One region of the Peribacillus sp. NPDC006672 genome, then DNA from elsewhere that is predicted to be linked to it. Evidence: riboswitches for the same ligand, from Rfam matches in the RefSeq annotation. Region 1 holds a riboswitch; each other region holds the start of a gene.
The links. A riboswitch is a leader RNA that binds a small molecule or an ion and turns the genes downstream of it on or off. The one in region 1 is predicted to bind thiamine pyrophosphate.

Region 1 (6,235 bases):
GTTCAATTTGTGTATGATTGCTATATTGTTGTAAATCTTTGCTTGTAATCTTCCCACGACTTTTTAACTGAGAATCAGAACTTTTCATTTTATTCCCCCTCGTATCAATCGGTAAAAAGTGATGTTCTAAGACTATCGTAGGTTGTATTAATTGAGAATAAACAACTTTCGACAATCATTCTGCTACTAGATACATTGTCACTTCGGTGTTTAACAATATCTAAGAATTGAAACCAACTCAAATAATGCTCGAGGTATTTTGTAGCCACACCATTAAATCGTTGCATCCAACCTTTTAGACGGCTGTGATAGTTATTTACATTTTGGATATGATAAAGCCCCTTTAATTCTGTTCCATCTGACTTAAAACGGTAATGCTCCAATCCTTTGCTTTTTGCATACGCAGAAAAAGCCCTCCAAGCATCGGTACATAGGGTATTACCTGATGATAATTTAGAGCCGATAGCCTTATCTAATTGAGTTTTCACAATTCGACCTCTACCAAGTACACCTGAAAACGTTGCTTTTTGGCGGTCTCTTGCGATTAAAACACAAATTTGTTCGTGACTAATGCCCCGAAACCTTGAAGAACCACCACGTTTTCGAGGTTTACGACCTTCAATATTTCTTTTCCCCTTTTCAGAGTACAAAAAATATGTTTCATCCATCTCTACAATCCCTGAAAATGTGTTGAAGTCCATTTGTTTTAAAGCAGACAATACTTTGTGTCTCCAATAGAACAAAGTAACATAATGAACTTCACCAATAAGATCTGCTGATTTACGAAGGGAATAGCCTTCCAACATACATTTAATAAAATCCAACCATTTATCAGGCTTATGAGTACGGTATAGGGGTGTTGAGGTTACATCTGTAAAAGTTTTTCGGCAATTTTTACAGCGGTATCTTTGCCGTTCAATCTCTTTAAGACCGAGTTTTACCATATACTTACCGAAACGCACAACTCGTTTAGAGTCACAATGCACACAAGTGTAGCCATCTTTATTTTTTCGTTCAGTTACTTCTTGAAATACAGGTTCACTTGCTGAAAATGACGCAAGAGAACTGATAAAAAATTCTTTTAATCTATGTTGTTCTGCTGAATTTAATTTTTTTATTTCTGCTATTAATTCTCTTAACGTCATTTAAAGCCATCCGAACAAACGTTCTTTTATTTATTATAGAACATTTGTTCGGTTTAATCAAATATCAACAGAGTTAATTAACATATCCTAGAAAATAAAAGAATTCACGAGTAAAGTGGCTGAACTCACGAGTAAAACACTCAAACTCACGAGTAAAGTGGCTGAACTCACGAGTAAAACACTCAAACTCACGAGTAAAGTGGCTGAATTCACGAGTAAACATCAAACTTAGAAGTAAAATCGTCGAATTCACGAGTAAACATCAAACTTAGAAGTAAAATCGTCGAATTCACGAGTAAAACACTCAAACTCACGAGTAAAGTGGCTGAATTCACGAGTAAATCACTCAAACTCACGAGTAAATATCAAAATCAGAAGTAAAATCGTCGAATTCAAGAGTAATCTACGAAATGAACTCCCTTTGGTCAAAGCATTTGAAGGACATTCGCAAGATTGAAAGGCTAGTAGCCTTTAAGCATTAGGATGAAAACTTATCTAATACGTTTGACAATTGGATTTATCGTGTTAATATAAAGGCAAATGAAATATATATACAATTTGTACCACTAGGGGTGCTTTATAGGTAAAAGCTGATTTTACCTGAGAAGCTGAGATTAAAGTATGACTTTAAGACCCTTAGAACCTGATCTGGTTTATACCAGCGTAGGGAAGTGGGGTCTGGGACAATACGTTTCTGTATTATTTCAAGTACAACCACTTTCTTTACGTTAAAGAAAGTGGTTTTTTATTTGCAAAAAAAGGGGTGATAAAAGGCTTTATCCCGTATCATTCATAGAAAAATAGAATTTGGAGGTAATGGAAATGAAGTTTTCAGATGAAATCCGCCAGGAAGTTGATCATATTTGGGAGGCTAGCTTTAATCACCCGTTTGTTGCAGGAATAGGAGATGGCACATTGCCATTAGAGTGTTTTCGTTTTTATGTCATGCAGGATGCCTATTATTTATCTCATTTTGCTAGAGTTCAAGCTTTAGGAGCAGTCAAAGCTACAGATTTACATACAACAAGCAGACTTGCCGGCCACGCACAAGGAACATATGAAGCGGAGTTGAAGCTTCATGAAAATTTTTCTGAGAGATTAGGCATCACCAAAGAAGAAAGGGAAAATTTCAAACCTGCCCCGACTGCCTATGCTTATACTTCCCATATGTATCGTGCGGCATATTCTGGACATTTAGGTGATGTTATTGCGGCTATCTTGCCATGTTATTGGCTGTATTATGAAATAGGCGAAAAGCTGCAAGAGTGTAAACCGGAAGAGCCGATTTATCAAGAATGGATAGCGGCTTACGGTGGAGAGTGGTTCCGCTCGTTGGTTGAAGAACAAATTGCGAGGCTTGATGAGATTGCTGAAAAGGTAACAGATGAAGATAAGGAAAGAATGAAGGAGCATTTTATCCTTAGCAGCCAATATGAATACTCATTTTGGGAAATGGCTTATCGTTTAGAGACATGGCCTGTGCATAAGGAAACACTAGAAGTATAAAGGAGATTGAAACATGAAAAAAGGATTGAAATTAACGGATATATTAGTCACGATCGTGATTTCCGTAGCATTTGGAATCGTTTATATCCTTTGGGGTTCGATTTATTATTCCTTTAAACCATTAGGATTACATCTAGATCAACTTATTTATGGAATGTGGTTTATAGCTGGCCCCGTCGCCTTTTTGATTTTACGGAAACCGGGTGTGGCACTTCTGGCAGAGATAGCTGCAGCTTCAGGTGAATTCTTTCTGGGTTCACCATGGGGGCTGACTGTACTCTTATATGGGGTGGTCCAAGGTTTGTTCGCTGAACTGGTATTCATGGCGTTCAGATATAAAACATTCAATATGTCGGTGGCCGTTTTAGCTGCGATAGCTTCCTGCCTTGCATCAGTACTAATGGATTTTGCCTACGGGGAAATAGGTGCTCTCTCCCTTTGGAATTTATCGTTATTCATGATAGCGAGGTTCTTGGGTTCTATATTCTTTGCAGGTGTAACCGCTTATTATCTAGTTAAAGTTCTGGAAGCAACAGGAGTAACTAATCTTGTTCGTCCGGTTTCAAGCAAAGATTATGAAGAACTGGACCTAAAGTAGAGGGTGATGGCCATGGAACCAATCGTTTCTGTTGAGAAGTTAAGAATGAAATTTCCAGGTGATGAGTCATTGATTTTCAAGGACCTATCCGTCTCGATTGATAAAGGTGAAAAAGTTCTATTGTTGGGACCATCAGGATGTGGTAAGTCGACTCTTTTGCAAGTGTTAAGCGGATTGATTCCGAATTCCATCGAAGTCCCGATGAAAGCGGAAGAATTGATATGCCCTTCCTCATGGGGATATGTTTTTCAAGACCCTGATAGTCAGTTTTGCATGCCATTTGCCGATGAGGAAATTGCTTTCGTCCTTGAGAACCTTTCCGTCCCTAAACAAGAAATGAAAGAGAGGATCCGTCATCATATCCGTCAAGTTGGATTGAACCTAAAGGATATCCATACAAGTATAGATATATTATCAGGCGGGATGAAACAGCGTCTGGCAATTGCTTCAGTATTGGCCCTTGAACCGGAAGTGATATTTTTAGATGAACCAACCGCTATGCTTGATCCGGAAGGAACGAAAGAAATCTGGGACTTGTTGAAGGACGTCGGACGAGACAAGACGGTGATTATCGTGGAACATAAAATTGACCATGTTTTAGAATTCATCGAACGAATCGTACTTTTTAATGATGAGGGTCAAATCATAGCTGATGGTCCAAAAGACACCATCCTTTCACTATATAAAAATGAAATGAAAGAACATGGAATTTGGTTCCCTGGTGTTTGGGATGAATATATCCATGACAATAAACCCATTCGTGAACACCAATTTAGTGGCGGTGTCCCCCGTATGCATGTCCAAGTTTTTAGCGGTTTTCGGAAAAAAGAAGAGAAAATCAAGGTTGAAGAGCTGGAGGTCCATTCAGGGGAATGGATTGTAATCAGGGGAGAAAATGGCGCGGGGAAGAGTACTCTTTTGCATGCACTGATGCAGTTCATAAAAACGAATGGTACGTATGAATTAATGGGAGCCCCTATTAAAAAAGTGAAAAATCTAACCGAACATATGACGTTTGTCTTTCAAAATCCTGAGTTTCAGTTCGTTGCAAATTCAGTATATGAAGAGATTGCTTATTCATTGCGAATTGGAAAAAGGCCACAACAAGAAATAAGGGAGAGAGTTCAATCATTGCTTGAAGTGTTCCGCCTAGAGGCACATCGGGATAAACACCCGTTTCAATTATCAATGGGTCAAAAGCGTCGTTTAAGTGTAGCTGCCTCTATCGTTATAGACAAAAAAATCATTCTCTTGGATGAGCCTACCTTTGGCCAAGATTCGAAAAATACCTTTGCATTACTGGAATGGTTTGAGGAATATCGAAGGCGAGGAATAACAGTGATCATGGTAACTCATGACGATCATATTTCAAGAAACTTTGCAACCAGGATCTGGACGGTTAAAGACGGAAACGTAATAAGTGATGAAAACATCGCGCAAACCGGATTTTTGGAGACCAAAGGTAAAAGGAGTGTCATGTAGATGAATGTTTCAAGTGCAGAAACATGGCTCCATAAGGTTAATCCAAGCCTTAAACTATGCGCATTGCTTGTTTTATGCATTGTGGCATTATTCATTCATGATCTGAATTATATGATGAATGTGACCATTGGTGTTTTACTCTTATTTTTGTGTTTTACAGGACATTCGATGAAACGCATCTTACTTTTGTCAATTCCTTTTTGTTTCATTTTTATATCCACTTCTCTAGCAATGATTTTATTCGGTAAAGGTGAGACACTTTGGTTTAAGTGGGGTCTTATATCGATTACGGAAGAAAGTTTCATAAGGGGGTTACTGGTAGGCTTTCGGGCTTTGTTTTTTGCGGCACTTGGTTTAACTTTTTCCTTGACGACGAGACCTGTAAACTTGTTTTATTCATTAATGCAGCAAGTTAAGCTTAAACCGAAATATGCTTATAGTTTCATGGCGGCTTTAAGGCTCATCCCCATCATGATGGAGGAGTTCCAAACAATTCAAAACGCGATGAAGGTACGCGGTTACGAAAAGGGAAAAGGGATCAGATCGGTATATTTTAAAATGAAAGCCTATTCCATCCCATTGTTATCCGGAAGCATCAGACGTGCTCACCGAATCGCGATTGCGATGGAGGCGAAGCGATTTACAGACACTCGGGATCGAACATACTATTATGAATTTGGGTTTTCAATAAAAGACCATGGATTCATTCTGTATTTTATCATCCTGCTGTTGGCAGGGTTTTATCTATCGGTTCATTTCCCTTTACTACCTATTTGATTTTATGAGATTGCAAGTTTACTAGTTAGGGGTTCTTAGTATGAATGCACAAGAATTGCATATTATTTCTACTGGGAAACAGCCAATTGAAAGGTTCGTAGAAATCGCTTCAAACATTCAGGAACATGTTGATTTCTTCTATCTAAGGGAAAAAAATATGAATGCATCAGAACTTTATCGAGCAGTGACCCTTTTACATGATAATAAGATTCCGCTGTCTAAGATCATTATTAATGACAGGGTGGATGTTGCCTGGGTGCAGAAAGTATTTGGTGTGCAATTGGCATTTCATAGTTTAGATGCAGGAGTCGTAAAAAGAGCATTTCCAGGGATGAATGTTGGCTGTTCGATCCATTCCATGGATGAAGCAAAAGCCGCTTTCCGTAACGGGGCCAAATACGCGATCTATGGACATGTTTTTGAAACGAATTCAAAACGCGGCCTTCCTCCTAAGGGAGTTGAGGAGCTTCGTGCAATCACAAAAAATGTCAATATTCCGATTATTGCAATAGGTGGAATAACACCCTCCAATTGCCAAATCGTACGGGATGCTGGGGCACAAGGAATTGCGGTCATGTCAGGTGTGCTTGAAGCGGAAAATCCGGTTAGAGCCGTTAAAGAATATTCGAAGTCTTTAGGAAAGGAGACATAAGATGAATTCTATATATGATGCAATCATTGTTGGGGGAGGAGTAATTGGTGGATCCATTGCTTTTCAATTAGCCAA
Region 2 (6,235 bases), on a different contig from region 1:
ACTATAAACACTTTATATGTATGGGAGGATTTCAAATGACACATAAATGCTTCTATTGTACTGATGACACGGAAGAAAAAAAAATCCATGTTGTAACGTTTCAAGTTACCGACACGGATAGAAATGAAATGCTCTGTGATGAATGTTATCAAGAATGGCTACAAGGAATAAAAGGTTAATAATCATAAGCCCTCTAACGCTTCCCAAACATTAACAATGCATAAAGGGTAAGTACATGGCAACTTATCGTTTTAAAAGTTTGAATTTCAAGGAGGATGGTTTGGGTATTTTAAGCGGAAAATTACGGAGAGGTATTTGGTACATGGGCATTTCTAACAACAACAAAAGGGTTAATTGCATGTCATCAAACAATGCTCAATCACACTGGTGACAAGGACCTGCATAAATTACTTGAAGAAGTGATAAATCAAGGGAAACAGGAAAATGACCAAATTGAATTATTATTAAAAGAAAATAACGTAGGACTCCCCCCATCACCACCTGAAAGGCCTAAAGCTAATTTAGAGGATATTCCCGTTGGGGCACGTCTTCAAGATCCTGAAATCTCTGCTTCAGTATCAATCGATATTAATGCAGGATTAGTTGCTTGCAGCCATATCATGGGTCAATGCATCCGCGAAGATATTGCAGTGATGTTCGCACAATTCCATGCCAAAAAAGCGGCATTGGGTGCTGCTTTCCTAAGATTAAATAAGAAAAAAGGATGTAAAACAGGTTTGTAAATAGTAATGAAATATCCCCTTAATCATGTTGACTTTATGATTGAATGCCCCGCATGATTAAGGGATTAATTCCGATAATGAAAGGACGATTAAGGAATCACTACCATTGCAGACTTTCGATTAAGTGGCACTTTGTGCATTCTTGAATATAATCATTTTTTACAAATTCATGATTACAATTCTCCCGAAAAATGTCCAACTCTTTTTTAAGCTGTTCCAATTGAGTTTCCAACAGTTGCATTTCACCTTTTATCTGGATTACCCGATTCATCAAATTCTCCCTCTCGTCCGAATCATTGATAGATTTTTCCGTCCGTTTTCCTAAATTCATTCGCTTTTTCTTTAAGCCCTTCATCGATTACCGACTCAAAACCCAAGCCCTTTTCTTTTGCCAAATCACGGATGTCCTGGGAGATTCTCATACTGCAGAATTTAGGTCCGCACATTGAACAGAAATGGGCTGTTTTCGCACCTTCAGCCGGAAGAGTTTCGTCATGATATTCTACCGCCCTTTCAGGGTCGAGAGAAAGATTGAACTGATCTCTCCAACGAAATTCGAATCTAGCCTTCGAAAGGGCATCATCCCGTTTTTGTGCATGCTTATGGCCTTTTGCAAGGTCAGCTGCATGTGCTGCAATTTTATAAGTAATGACCCCTACTCGAACATCCTCTTTATTCGGAAGTCCCAAATGCTCTTTCGGTGTCACATAACAGAGCATGGCAGTTCCAAACCATCCAATCATGGCAGCACCAATTGCAGAAGTAATATGATCGTATCCAGGAGCAATATCCGTTGTTAACGGTCCTAAGGTATAGAATGGAGCTTCTTGACAGACTTCCAGCTGCTTATCCATATTTTCTTTAATCAAATGCATCGGTACGTGACCGGGTCCTTCCACCATGACTTGAACATCGTGCTTCCAAGCAATCTTCGTCAGTTCCCCCAGTGTTTCCAATTCAGCAAATTGGGCCTCATCGTTTGCATCTGCAATGGACCCAGGACGGAGGCCGTCACCTAATGAGAAAGAGACATCATATGCCTTCATGATTTCACAAATCTCTTCAAAGTGAGTATAGAGGAAGCTTTCTTGATGGTGGGCCAAGCACCATTGTGCCATGATGGAGCCCCCTCGTGAAACAATTCCCGTAACTCGCTTTGCTGTTAATGGGATGTACCGTAAAAGCACACCGGCGTGTATGGTGAAGTAATCGACACCTTGCTCGGCCTGCTCGATTAATGTATCCCGAAAAACATCCCAATTTAAATCTTCCGCGACTCCATTCACTTTTTCCAATGCTTGATATATCGGAACCGTCCCAACTGGCACAGGTGAATTCCTGATAATCCATTCCCGTGTCGTGTGGATATTCTTTCCTGTGGATAAATCCATTATGTTGTCGGCTCCCCATCGTGTAGCCCAAGTCATTTTCTCCACTTCATCTTCGATCGATGAACTAACAGCTGAGTTTCCTATATTCGCATTTATTTTCACATGAAAATTACGTCCGATGATCATTGGCTCACTTTCAGGATGGTTAATATTTGCCGGAATGATCGCCCTACCGCTAGCTACCTCTTCTCTTACAAACTCAGGGGTAACATTTTCCCTGATCGAAATGAACTCCATTTCTGGGGTGATGATACCTTTACGGGCATAATGAAGCTGGGTTACGTTTTTCCCTTTCATTGCACGCAATGGTTTTCTTTTCAATCCCGGAAAAATTTCGGCTTTGGATTGTGACTCCACTTTTCTATACCCATTATCTTCGGGCTTTATTTCACGTCCTTCATACTCTTCAACGTCTTCACGTTCCAGGACCCAATTGCGTCTAATCGGGGCAAGGCCTTTATGAATATCAATGGGATATTCTGAATCCGTATAGAAACCGCTTGTGTCATAAACTCTCAAAGGCGGATTCTCCTCTTCACCGAATGCACCTGTAGTAGGACTTAGCTTAATTTCACGCATAGGTACTTTAATATCAGGTCTAGATCCCTCAACATACACTTTTTTACTCCCGGCAAAATTGGACATAATTGAAACGTTCATGTCATTTACTGAATTACTCATCATGATTTCATTTCTCCTTTTTAAGTTCATTTAAAAAGGACAAAATCCAATCCATTTCGCACGAAAAAGCCGGATCTTATATTTAAGACCCGGCTAACGTTAGTATGACTACAGAAATGACCAAATGAAATGTCATTGTTTAGTAGATTCTAACTTCCCCACGCTGGTATGAACCAGATCAGGTCCTGAGGGTTAAAAAGCATAAGCGCTTCTCTCTCAGCCCAACTGTTATTGGACACCCCTAGTCTGAATAATTTAATTGATTACAGGGTAACTATATATCACCCTTTTCATTCTGTATATAATTTGAAAGTCCTAATATTTTAAGTCACCCTCTCCAAATTCGTTACTTGGAGAAGGATGACCAATTAATTTTCCAGGCTCTCAAGGATTGCGTAAAGCTCCTCTAAATGCTTGATTTCATAAGTTGGAAGCACTTCATTCCGTTCCTTATCATGGCGATTTATCCAAACCGACTTTATGCCTACCCGTGATGCTCCAAGAATATCCGTCATTAAATTATCGCCGACCATCAATACTTCATCCTTATCAAGCTCCATGATTTCCAAAGCATGCTCAAAAATGGAGGCATCCGGTTTACCTCGTCCAAAGGCTCCAGAAATGACGATTTGGTCGAAATAAGGAACTAGTTCAGGTGTTATTTCAAGTTTGGTATTTTGCAGTTCAGGAGAACCGTTCGTCAACAATAGCATTTTGTACTTCCCTTTTAATTCATCTAACACACGGAATGATTCTTCATAAATAAATGGCTTTTTACGTCTCTCGGCAGGGAAACGGTCTGCCAGTTCGAGCCCAAATGCCGGGTCATCGATCCCTAATGCCTTCAAGCCTCTCGTCCATGCTTCTTTCCGATAAGCTGGTGAAATCACGGCCATCTTCCGGAATTCATCATGATCATCCTGAAAATTTCCCCATAGACCTTCAAATGGGTTGATTCCGATCATTTGTGTAAATGCATAAGTATCGTAAGAAGAATAAAGCTCACGAGCTTCCTTCCGAACCGCTTCCTCAAACTCGTCGACATTTAAATCATATTTCTCCTTAGCCACTTCACATGTGGCCACAAAAGCCTCTTTTACACTTTTCTGATCCCATAGCAATGTATCATCTAAATCAAAAAAAACTGCCTTCACCAAAATGTCCACCTTCTATCCCTATTATTGAATTCGTAAAAATCACACTATTACAATAATAAACTACAACCAATGGAAAAAGAATAACTAATCGGAAAATGCCTGCATCTTTCTTAAGCAAAATGTTCGATGTGGCCAGACTTACTTTCTATGTTGGGAAATCCTATATTTTTGACTTATCATCTTTCGAATACATACAGCTTTCCGTTACCGGCAATCTTGAATTTTGGACCGGTGAACCCCCTTCGGATCAGCTCTTTCCTCATATAAACCATTAGGGCGGCATGACTCACGATCAGAACATCCCTTTCTCCCTTTGCAAAGACTTCATCCAATACCTTATTGATTCTTCGTTCAGCTATCTTAATTTCCGCCCTTGTCTCCTTGTTGAACAGCGAGCAGCAGCGAATCCAGATGGCCCAAAGGATAAACGGCAGCTTCACCTTCCCTTTAAGAGGGGGAGAAGGTATTTCCCGAAGCTCCTCCATCTGATGAACCGTACCTGGATAAATATGTTCAGCTGTCTTGACAGCTCTCGACATATCACTGCAATAACATTCCTGCCATTCCTCTACACCAAGTAAAGTCGTTCCATAAATAATATCCGCTGCATCATAGTCCTCAAACCATTGCTTCATATCATCCGCCGTTACAGGTTTCCCAGTAGGGAATTCATGTGCCACCTTAAAATGCCGTACCAAACCAATTTTCATTTTTTTCTCCTCTTTAACTTTTGAATTATAAAATTAACTTTCTATTTGATCCACCAACTTATATAATAGGTGATGTAAAAATTATACAAAGGTGGTAATTGAATGCTATCCAAGAATTTCACTAAGATTTTCCTTGCTGTCGCATTAACTTTTACATGCATCTCTTTTTTACTGATAAAAATCGACTCCGTCTCCGCAGCCACTACAGAAAACGCAACGGTAAACACGAAGAATTCCCCTTTATCCGTTAGAAGTGGTCCCGGCACCAGCTATAAAAATGTAGGATCGTTGGAGAAAGGGAAAGCCGTAACCGTTTATTCAAAAACAAAATCCGGCTGGTCGGAAATTCGGTACAATGGAAAAAAAGCCTATGTATCTACTAAATATTTAAAATTCAGCAATGTGAAAATAACCAAGAATAAATATAAAAATATTAGTGACTTGTCGTATCCGCAAGTATCAGGACTTAAAAGTAAAGCAGCTCAGGATCAAATTAATCAGGTGTTAACTAATCATGCCAAGGATGCCTATTCCTCTTATCTGCAAGCAAAAAAGGATAGGGAAAAAGATAAAAATGAGGAATGGTGCAAAGAATCCCCATACTCTTGCCAGTATAGTTACAGTATTTCGTATAAAGTGAAATTCAACCAGGATGAAAAGCTAAGCATTCTCATTGACGATTACTCCTATAGCGGTGGAGCTCATGGAATGGGATACACAACATCCTATAATTTTAAAGTGTCTTCCGGTAAACAGGTGAAAATCAGTGAAATCCTCACATCCAAAGTGAAATATACGAAGGTGCAGAAATATGCTTTTGACTACATGAAGAAAAGAGATAGTTATTATGTAAAAAAACAGAGCGATGTTCCCGTCAATAAGGATTCACAGTTCTATTATACAAATGGGGGGATCTATCTCGTATTCCAAGAATATGAGGTGGCTCCTTATGCATTTGGCCGCCCTGCAGTAAAAATCCCAAGTAATGTTTATAAATAATTTCGTCGCACAGGGGCTAACTCCTGTGCTTTTTAACTTTCATTCAATATATCTAACGAAAAATATAGAACCATATTTCACGGTCTGATAAGACTTCATGCATACTTACCATCGCATTCAAAAAAGTGGATTTTTTAATAATAGATAGTTGATGGGAATATGTTTTTAACCAATACCCAACTTTCTTTTATCTGATGTAAACCTAATGCGAAGAAGTTCTTTGTTAAAGGACGAGAATAAGGAGTGTGTAGAGTTTACCTGATATGGATAGATGGGACCGAATACGAAGAAGAGAAGGCTTCTTATGCCAACCAAAACAGTTTTAATATGATCCAAGAATAATGAAAATAGAGAAGGCTTTTTACCCTCTCCATTTTTTCACTTCACAAATTGGAGTTCCGTAATCGTACATCTTTTCCTGAATTTATATTTTCCGCTCAAATCACTGAATTGATAATCATTTAGTACCTTTTCCAGCTGTCCTTTTAGCTTTTCTTCCATGATAAATGAATCGACAGCCTCTTTCCAATTTTCTTTCCCGATTAACTCTTCGA
Region 3 (6,235 bases), on a different contig from region 1:
AGAATTGACTGCTCCATATAAATATCCAAGGAAAATCGAATTTTTAGATGAGCTGCCCAAAACGACATCGGGTAAAATCAAACGGGTGGATTTACGGAAAAGGGAAGAAGCTCTACTTAATAATTAACGAAAGCATTTCCGTCAGCCCCCGGCTGACGTTTTTTTATTAACAGAGGCTTGCATAAAATCATAAATATGGGAATCCGCGAATTGAGATGGTACACTTACTGCATATCTGAAGGTCAAGAATCATTTAATAAGGAGTGTAGAGCCGGATGGGAACGTTATGGTTCAATGGGTCGATTTATACGATGGTTAAAGAAAAAGATCAAGTGGAGGCACTCTTCACTGAAAAGGGGATAATTGTTGATACCGGCAGCATTGACTATTTAGAAAGTAAATATGCCGGCAATATTTCCAGGGAAATCGACTTAAAAGGACAAACGATGCTGCCGGGGTTAGTGGATAGCCACCTTCATTTGGTCGGACATGGTGAAAGACTGCTTCGGCTAGACCTCTCTTTGATGGATAGCAGGGAGTCCATCATGAATGCCTTGAAGGAAAAGTGTTCAAAGACCCCTGCTGGAAAGTGGATTGTTGCTGAGGGGTGGAATGAAAATGAATGGCCCAGTCCTGAATTGATTTTACGGGATGAGCTTGACGCGATATCGACAGAACATCCCATCGTATTGAAAAGGATCTGCCGTCATGCATTGGTGGTCAATTCCTGCGCCCTTTTGGAAGCGGGTATTAAAGAAGATATAAAAGAACCGTCAGGCGGGGTGATCTGCCGCTATCCAGAAGGACGGTTAAATGGTTTATTTAAAGAAAACCAGGCGCAGAACCTGATTTTAGAAAGCCTTCCAGGCATTGACCAAGAGTATATCGAAAACGCACTCATAGAGGCCATAGAAGACGCATATAAGCTAGGTTTGACTGGCGGGCATACTGAAGACCTGCATTACTATAATGGCTTCCTGTCGACATATCAAGCGTTTAAATCGGTAATCGAGGACCGGGAAATGACCTTTCGCGCCAATTTACTCGTCCATCACGAAGCGTTCGAAGAAATGCTGAAAGCAGGCGGCAGCTATCAAGAGGGTACGCGATATATCAAATTCGACAGCATGAAGATATTTACCGACGGCTCCTTAGGCGGGCGCACAGCCCTGTTGAGCGAGCCTTATGCAGATCAAAGGGATACGAACGGTGTCGCGATATTCACTGAGCATGAGCTTCAGGAATGGGTGAAAAAAGCAAGGGATGCCGGAATGCCGATTGCTGTCCATGCCATTGGCGATCTCGCTTTTGAATACGTCTTGAATGCAGTTGAAGCCATCCCCCCAAAAGAGGGACAGCGGGACCGGCTCATCCATGCGCAGATCGTCCGGCCGGAGCTGTTGGAGCGGGCGGCAAGACTGCAGGTCATTTTTGATATCCAACCAGGTTTCGTCACGTCCGATTTTCCATGGGTGGAAGAAAAGGTTCCAGCCAATCTATTGGATTCCTCCTATGCCTGGAAAACCTATTTGAATATGGGCATCATTTGTGCTGGAGGTTCAGATGCGCCTATAGAGCCATTAAATCCAATTTTGGGCATCCATGCTGCTGTCACAAGGACGAAAATCAACAGTGAGGACAGAACCGTATATGGTTTGGATCAAAGGCTCTCCGTTCATGATGCCTTCGCACTTTATACAAAAGGGAGTGCTGCGGCTATCGGCCAGGAAAAACGCCGAGGTCAGATCCTCAAAGGGTACGATGCAGATTTTACCGTGTTTAATCTGGATGTCTTTGCTGTTGCGCCGGATGATCTCCTGAAAGCTGAGGCGGTCATGACGGTCATCGATGACAGAATCGTGTATGATAAAAAATAACAGTTGCAAAAAAAGAAATGGATATGCAAAATAGTTAGATGGAATTCGATAAAGGAATTAATGGAAAGAAGGCAGGTTATGAAAGTGGATGAACAAAAAGAAGGAGCGATCTATGCAGCTCTTTCTTATATGATGTGGGGAGTCGTGCCAATTTACTGGAAGTTCCTTCAGGGAGTAGGAGCTACAGAAATTTTGGCTCAAAGGGTATTATGGTCTTTCGTCTTCATGCTGGTTTTATTGATGTTCATGAAAAAAGGGCAAGCGTTTCTTGATTATGTCAAAAACATATTGGGAAATCCCAAACTCTTTGCGGCATTACTAACGGCCGCACTGCTCGTTACAGCTAATTGGGGAGTGTTCATCTGGGCCGTTAACTCAGGACGGATCCTCGACACGAGCCTTGGATATTATATCAATCCGCTAGTCAGTGTACTATTGGGAGTGATAGTCTTGAAAGAGAAATTGAGCGGGGCACAGATCATGTCGTTCGTGCTTGCAGGAATCGGGGTCTTGATCCTTGGCATTCATTTCGGTACCATCCCGTGGGTCTCTCTTGTTTTGGCCATGACCTTTGGATTATACGGTCTGGCAAAAAAAATGATCAAAGCCGAATCAGCGATCGGGCTGACGCTCGAAACGATGATGGTAACGCCTCTTGCCTTGGGTTACCTGATATACTTGATGAACCAATCAGAAATGCAATTCTTTACAGCAGGAAGCACAAGTTTGCTGTTGGTGGGCGGTGGGATTGTCACGGCCTTGCCTCTTTTATATTTTGCAAAAGGGGCGGAGAAGATCCCGTTATCGATGCTTGGGATTTTTCAGTATATCGCTCCGACCTTATCCTTATTGATCGGGGTATTCGTCTATCATGAAAGTTTTACAAAAGCGCATCTTTTAGCCTTTTTGTTCATATGGTCAGCCTTGGCTGTTTATACACTATCCATTACGAAATGGGGTCAGGCAAGTGCACGCAGGTTTAAAGGCAAAGGGAATATCGGTGCGTGAATAAGAAAAAATGCTTGGTGGTTCCATCCCCAAGCATTTTTATTTGCCAATATTTAAAGAAACCGGTTTTACAGCGGAAGTGCTTGAGTCATGAAAGGTAAATCTTCGGACCTATTTCAGAAACAATCAAATCAGATAGGCTGACAAGACCGTGGACGGGCTTTGCACGGGAGGGATTTGGTTGGAATTGTCTATAGTAGGAACTATCCAAGCTAATGATATGTTTTGTCAGGAATGCTGAGATGGTGGCATTCGGCTTTCTATTGCTATTTAGTTCATCGATGATACCTTGTGAATTGGTAATCCCGATTCCGTGGCCATAAAGGAGGTCTTCTCCTAATAATATTGCATTCTCACCTTGCCATTCAGGTGTTTCCTCATCGTGATCAGGGTTTTTGAAGTAAAGGCAATCCCCTGGTAAATAATCCGTTCCTTGATGAACATGAAGAGCCATATTCTCTGGAGGGCGCCAGTCATATAGAAAAAGGTTTGAAAAAAGGTAGTCGAAATTCCTAGGGCCGATTAAATCCAAGATGGCCTTTAAAAAAGTGATGACTATCGCTGTACCGCATTCGAAAGCGTAAAGTGTTCCATTCAAGAAAATGTCCAGGAGTGCAGCATGAGGGGCAATCCCTGGCTGAAGTGTGAAGGTGCCATCCTTTGAAAGGCGCCAATATTGTTTATTGGATGCCGATTCCTCAAGTGTGGAAAATTCTGCATCACTTTTATCCAACGCAAAAGCTGCCTCGATGACTCGGTGCCTCAGTTGTATATCGAAATTAAGGTTTCCAAAGCTCCGATATTCAAAAATGTTAGAATCTTCCGCCAGCAATTGGAGAATTTCAAGCGATTTAGCAGGTGCTATACCTGGTTGGATGTGACTGACATCTAACCATTTGTGATTAATCTTAATCATGATCATATCCACCTTTTGCTTTTGAAATTAAGGGTTTATAAAACCAGTACACAAAAATGTCCACAGGTTATGCTCATTATATGAATACCTGCAAGGAAATGACTATTTAAACGTGTCAGGCACATAAACGAGAATGATTGGAATGGCATGAAAACCTTTCTAATTAATGAGAAGAAGCAAATTAGTATTCCCTTTTCTCCATGAATTGATATAATGGGAGAGAAAAGTTCATATGTACGAGAAATGTAGGGGGGCCAGTACTGCTGGCTGAGATTGCGTCCTTTAGATGCTGACTCTTTGAACCTGATCTGGATGATGCCAGCGGAGGGAACATATTATTACTGACTATCTGTTTTGTATGTTAAACGTCCGAATTCATCTTCGGGCGTTTTTTGTTTTTTACCGGTATTGGAATGGACCCTGGCGCCCCATTATGGTACGGCATATGGATCTTATATGATGTGTAGGAGGATAATAGCTTGAATAAATTCTTACCACTGTTAACTTCGTTGTTCCTTTTGGCTGGATGTGGGGCAGGCGGAACTAATGAAAAAGAAGAATCATCTAAAAAAGAAGGCAATAAAGAATTAAAAAAGGTATCGGTCGTGCTTGATTGGACACCGAATACAAACCATACAGGATTGTATGTAGCCAAGGAAAAAGGATATTTCAAAGAACAAGGTCTGGATGTGGAAATTATCATGCCAGGCGAAGCTGGAGCTGATAAGCTTGTGGCTTCAGGGAAGTCTGAATTCGGCGTGAGCTACCAGGAGGGCATTACGCAGGCCCGCGTGCAAGGCGTGCCGATTGTTTCGCTAGCTGCTGTCATCCAGCATAATACCTCTGGATTCGCTTCACCTTCGGCAAAAAAAATTAAAACTCCCAAGGATTTTGAAGGGAAAACGTATGGTGGCTGGGGGTCTCCAGTTGAAAAGGCCGTTATTGATTCACTTATGAAGAAAGAAAATGCCGATGCAAATAAAGTGGATATAGTGAATACAGGGGACACAGATTTTTTCACTTCGGTTAAAAGGGATATAGATTTTGCCTGGATTTATTATGGGTGGACAGGTATCGAGGCTGAGTTGCGAAATGAAAAGCTTAATATGGTTTACTTAACCGAATACTCTGATAAGCTTGATTACTATACGCCTGTTTTGACAACAAATGAAAAGATGATTAAAGAGGATCCTGAAACTGTTAAAGCATTCGTTCATGCAGCTTCGAAAGGGTACCAGTTTGCGATTAAGAATCCTGATGATGCAGCAGACATATTAATTAAGTCTGCACCTGATCTAGATCCAAAACTAGTGAAGAAAAGCCAGGAGTGGCTTGCAGATAAGTATCAGGATGATGCTCCGCGTTGGGGTGAACAAAAGCTTGAAATCTGGAAGAATTACAGTGATTGGATGACGGAAAATAAGCTTCTTGAAGGTGATTTCAATCCTGAAAAGGCATTTACCAATGAATTTTTACCAAAATAGGAGGAAATACAATGGCCAATTCATTAATTAGTATACAGATTATTCCTAAAGGGGAAAATGTCATCCCTTTGGTCGATGAAGCAATCAAGATCATTGATGAATCAGGTGTTAAGTATGAGGTTCACCCGCTAGAAACAACAATGGAGGGTGAGCTATCCGAGCTTCTGTCGGTTATAGAAAAAATGAATGTAAGAATGATTGAAATAGGTTCGCCGAATGTCATTTCCCAAGTGAAGATACTATATCAGCCGAGCGGGATTACGATGGATACGTTAACGGAGAAATATCGGGCATGATCAAAAGGGGAATTTGGAAGAAGGGGGCTCCCTTCTTTCTTTTATTATGTTTACTGATAGTATGGGAGTCAATGACAGTCTTATTAAAGGTTGAAGAATGGCTGCTTCCCGCTCCATCAGCCATTTTCATCGAAGGAATTGAGTCGTCCCGTAATCTTTTTGGACACCTTATATCAACAACTGAGCTTTCGTTATCGGGTTTTCTTATTGGAAGCTGTATCGGCTTATTAATTGCGGCAATCTTACACCTATTTCCAGGTGTGAAGGACGCGGTTTATCCTCTGCTCATACTATCACAAAATATACCAATCATAGTTTTGGCACCGCTTTTAGTGATCTGGTTTGGCTTTGGCATGCTGCCTAAGTTAATTGTGATTTCACTCGTATGTTTTTTTCCGGTTGCGGTTGCTTCATTGGATGGTTTTCGCCAGACACCTTACGAACTTAAGCATTATTTCAAGATGATGGGAGCGGGGAAAAACCAGTTATTTTGGAAGCTGGAACTACCCCACTCGATCCCGTTCATATTCTCAGGCCTGAAAATTGCGGCCACCTATAGTGTAATGGGTGCGGTTATTTCGGAATGGCTTGGGGCAAAATCGGGGATTGGTGTTTATATGACGCTCGCTTCCTCTGCGTTTAGGACAGATCGGG

Region 2: linked by a shared signal. The riboswitch ahead of thiC (phosphomethylpyrimidine synthase ThiC) and the one ahead of tenA (thiaminase II) in region 1 are both predicted to bind thiamine pyrophosphate.
Region 3: linked by a shared signal. The riboswitch ahead of ACQKKK_RS00785 (ABC transporter substrate-binding protein) and the one ahead of tenA (thiaminase II) in region 1 are both predicted to bind thiamine pyrophosphate.

Annotation. Positions count from the first base shown of each region.
Region 1 is NZ_JBNNOR010000007.1:81,491-87,725, reverse strand. It holds gene ACQKKK_RS13125 (HEAT repeat domain-containing protein) at 1-88, opposite strand, end outside; gene ACQKKK_RS13120 (IS1595 family transposase) at 105-1,145, opposite strand; gene ACQKKK_RS13115 (hypothetical protein) at 1,233-1,358, opposite strand; TPP riboswitch at 1,704-1,832, shown strand; gene tenA (thiaminase II) at 1,968-2,651, shown strand; gene ACQKKK_RS13105 (ECF transporter S component) at 2,665-3,249, shown strand; gene ACQKKK_RS13100 (ABC transporter ATP-binding protein) at 3,262-4,731, shown strand; gene ACQKKK_RS13095 (energy-coupling factor transporter transmembrane component T family protein) at 4,732-5,508, shown strand; gene tenI (thiazole tautomerase TenI) at 5,549-6,160, shown strand; gene thiO (glycine oxidase ThiO) at 6,162-6,235, shown strand, end outside.
Region 2 is NZ_JBNNOR010000010.1:25,357-31,591, reverse strand. It holds gene ACQKKK_RS17020 (hypothetical protein) at 36-179, shown strand; partial or broken gene ACQKKK_RS17015 (DUF3231 family protein) at 300-743, shown strand; gene ACQKKK_RS17010 (hypothetical protein) at 844-1,014, opposite strand; gene thiC (phosphomethylpyrimidine synthase ThiC) at 1,037-2,818, opposite strand; TPP riboswitch at 2,954-3,068, opposite strand; gene ACQKKK_RS17000 (HAD family hydrolase) at 3,184-3,972, opposite strand; gene ACQKKK_RS16995 (histidine phosphatase family protein) at 4,149-4,682, opposite strand; gene ACQKKK_RS16990 (PdaC/SigV domain-containing protein) at 4,785-5,681, shown strand; gene ACQKKK_RS16985 (hypothetical protein) at 6,060-6,235, opposite strand, start outside.
Region 3 is NZ_JBNNOR010000001.1:146,881-153,115, forward strand. It holds gene mbcS (acyl-CoA synthetase MbcS) at 1-127, shown strand, start outside; gene ACQKKK_RS00770 (amidohydrolase) at 276-1,877, shown strand; gene rarD (EamA family transporter RarD) at 1,956-2,885, shown strand; gene ACQKKK_RS00780 (protein-glutamine gamma-glutamyltransferase) at 2,974-3,801, opposite strand; TPP riboswitch at 4,039-4,148, shown strand; gene ACQKKK_RS00785 (ABC transporter substrate-binding protein) at 4,281-5,285, shown strand; gene ACQKKK_RS00790 (thiamine-binding protein) at 5,297-5,581, shown strand; gene ACQKKK_RS00795 (ABC transporter permease) at 5,578-6,235, shown strand, end outside.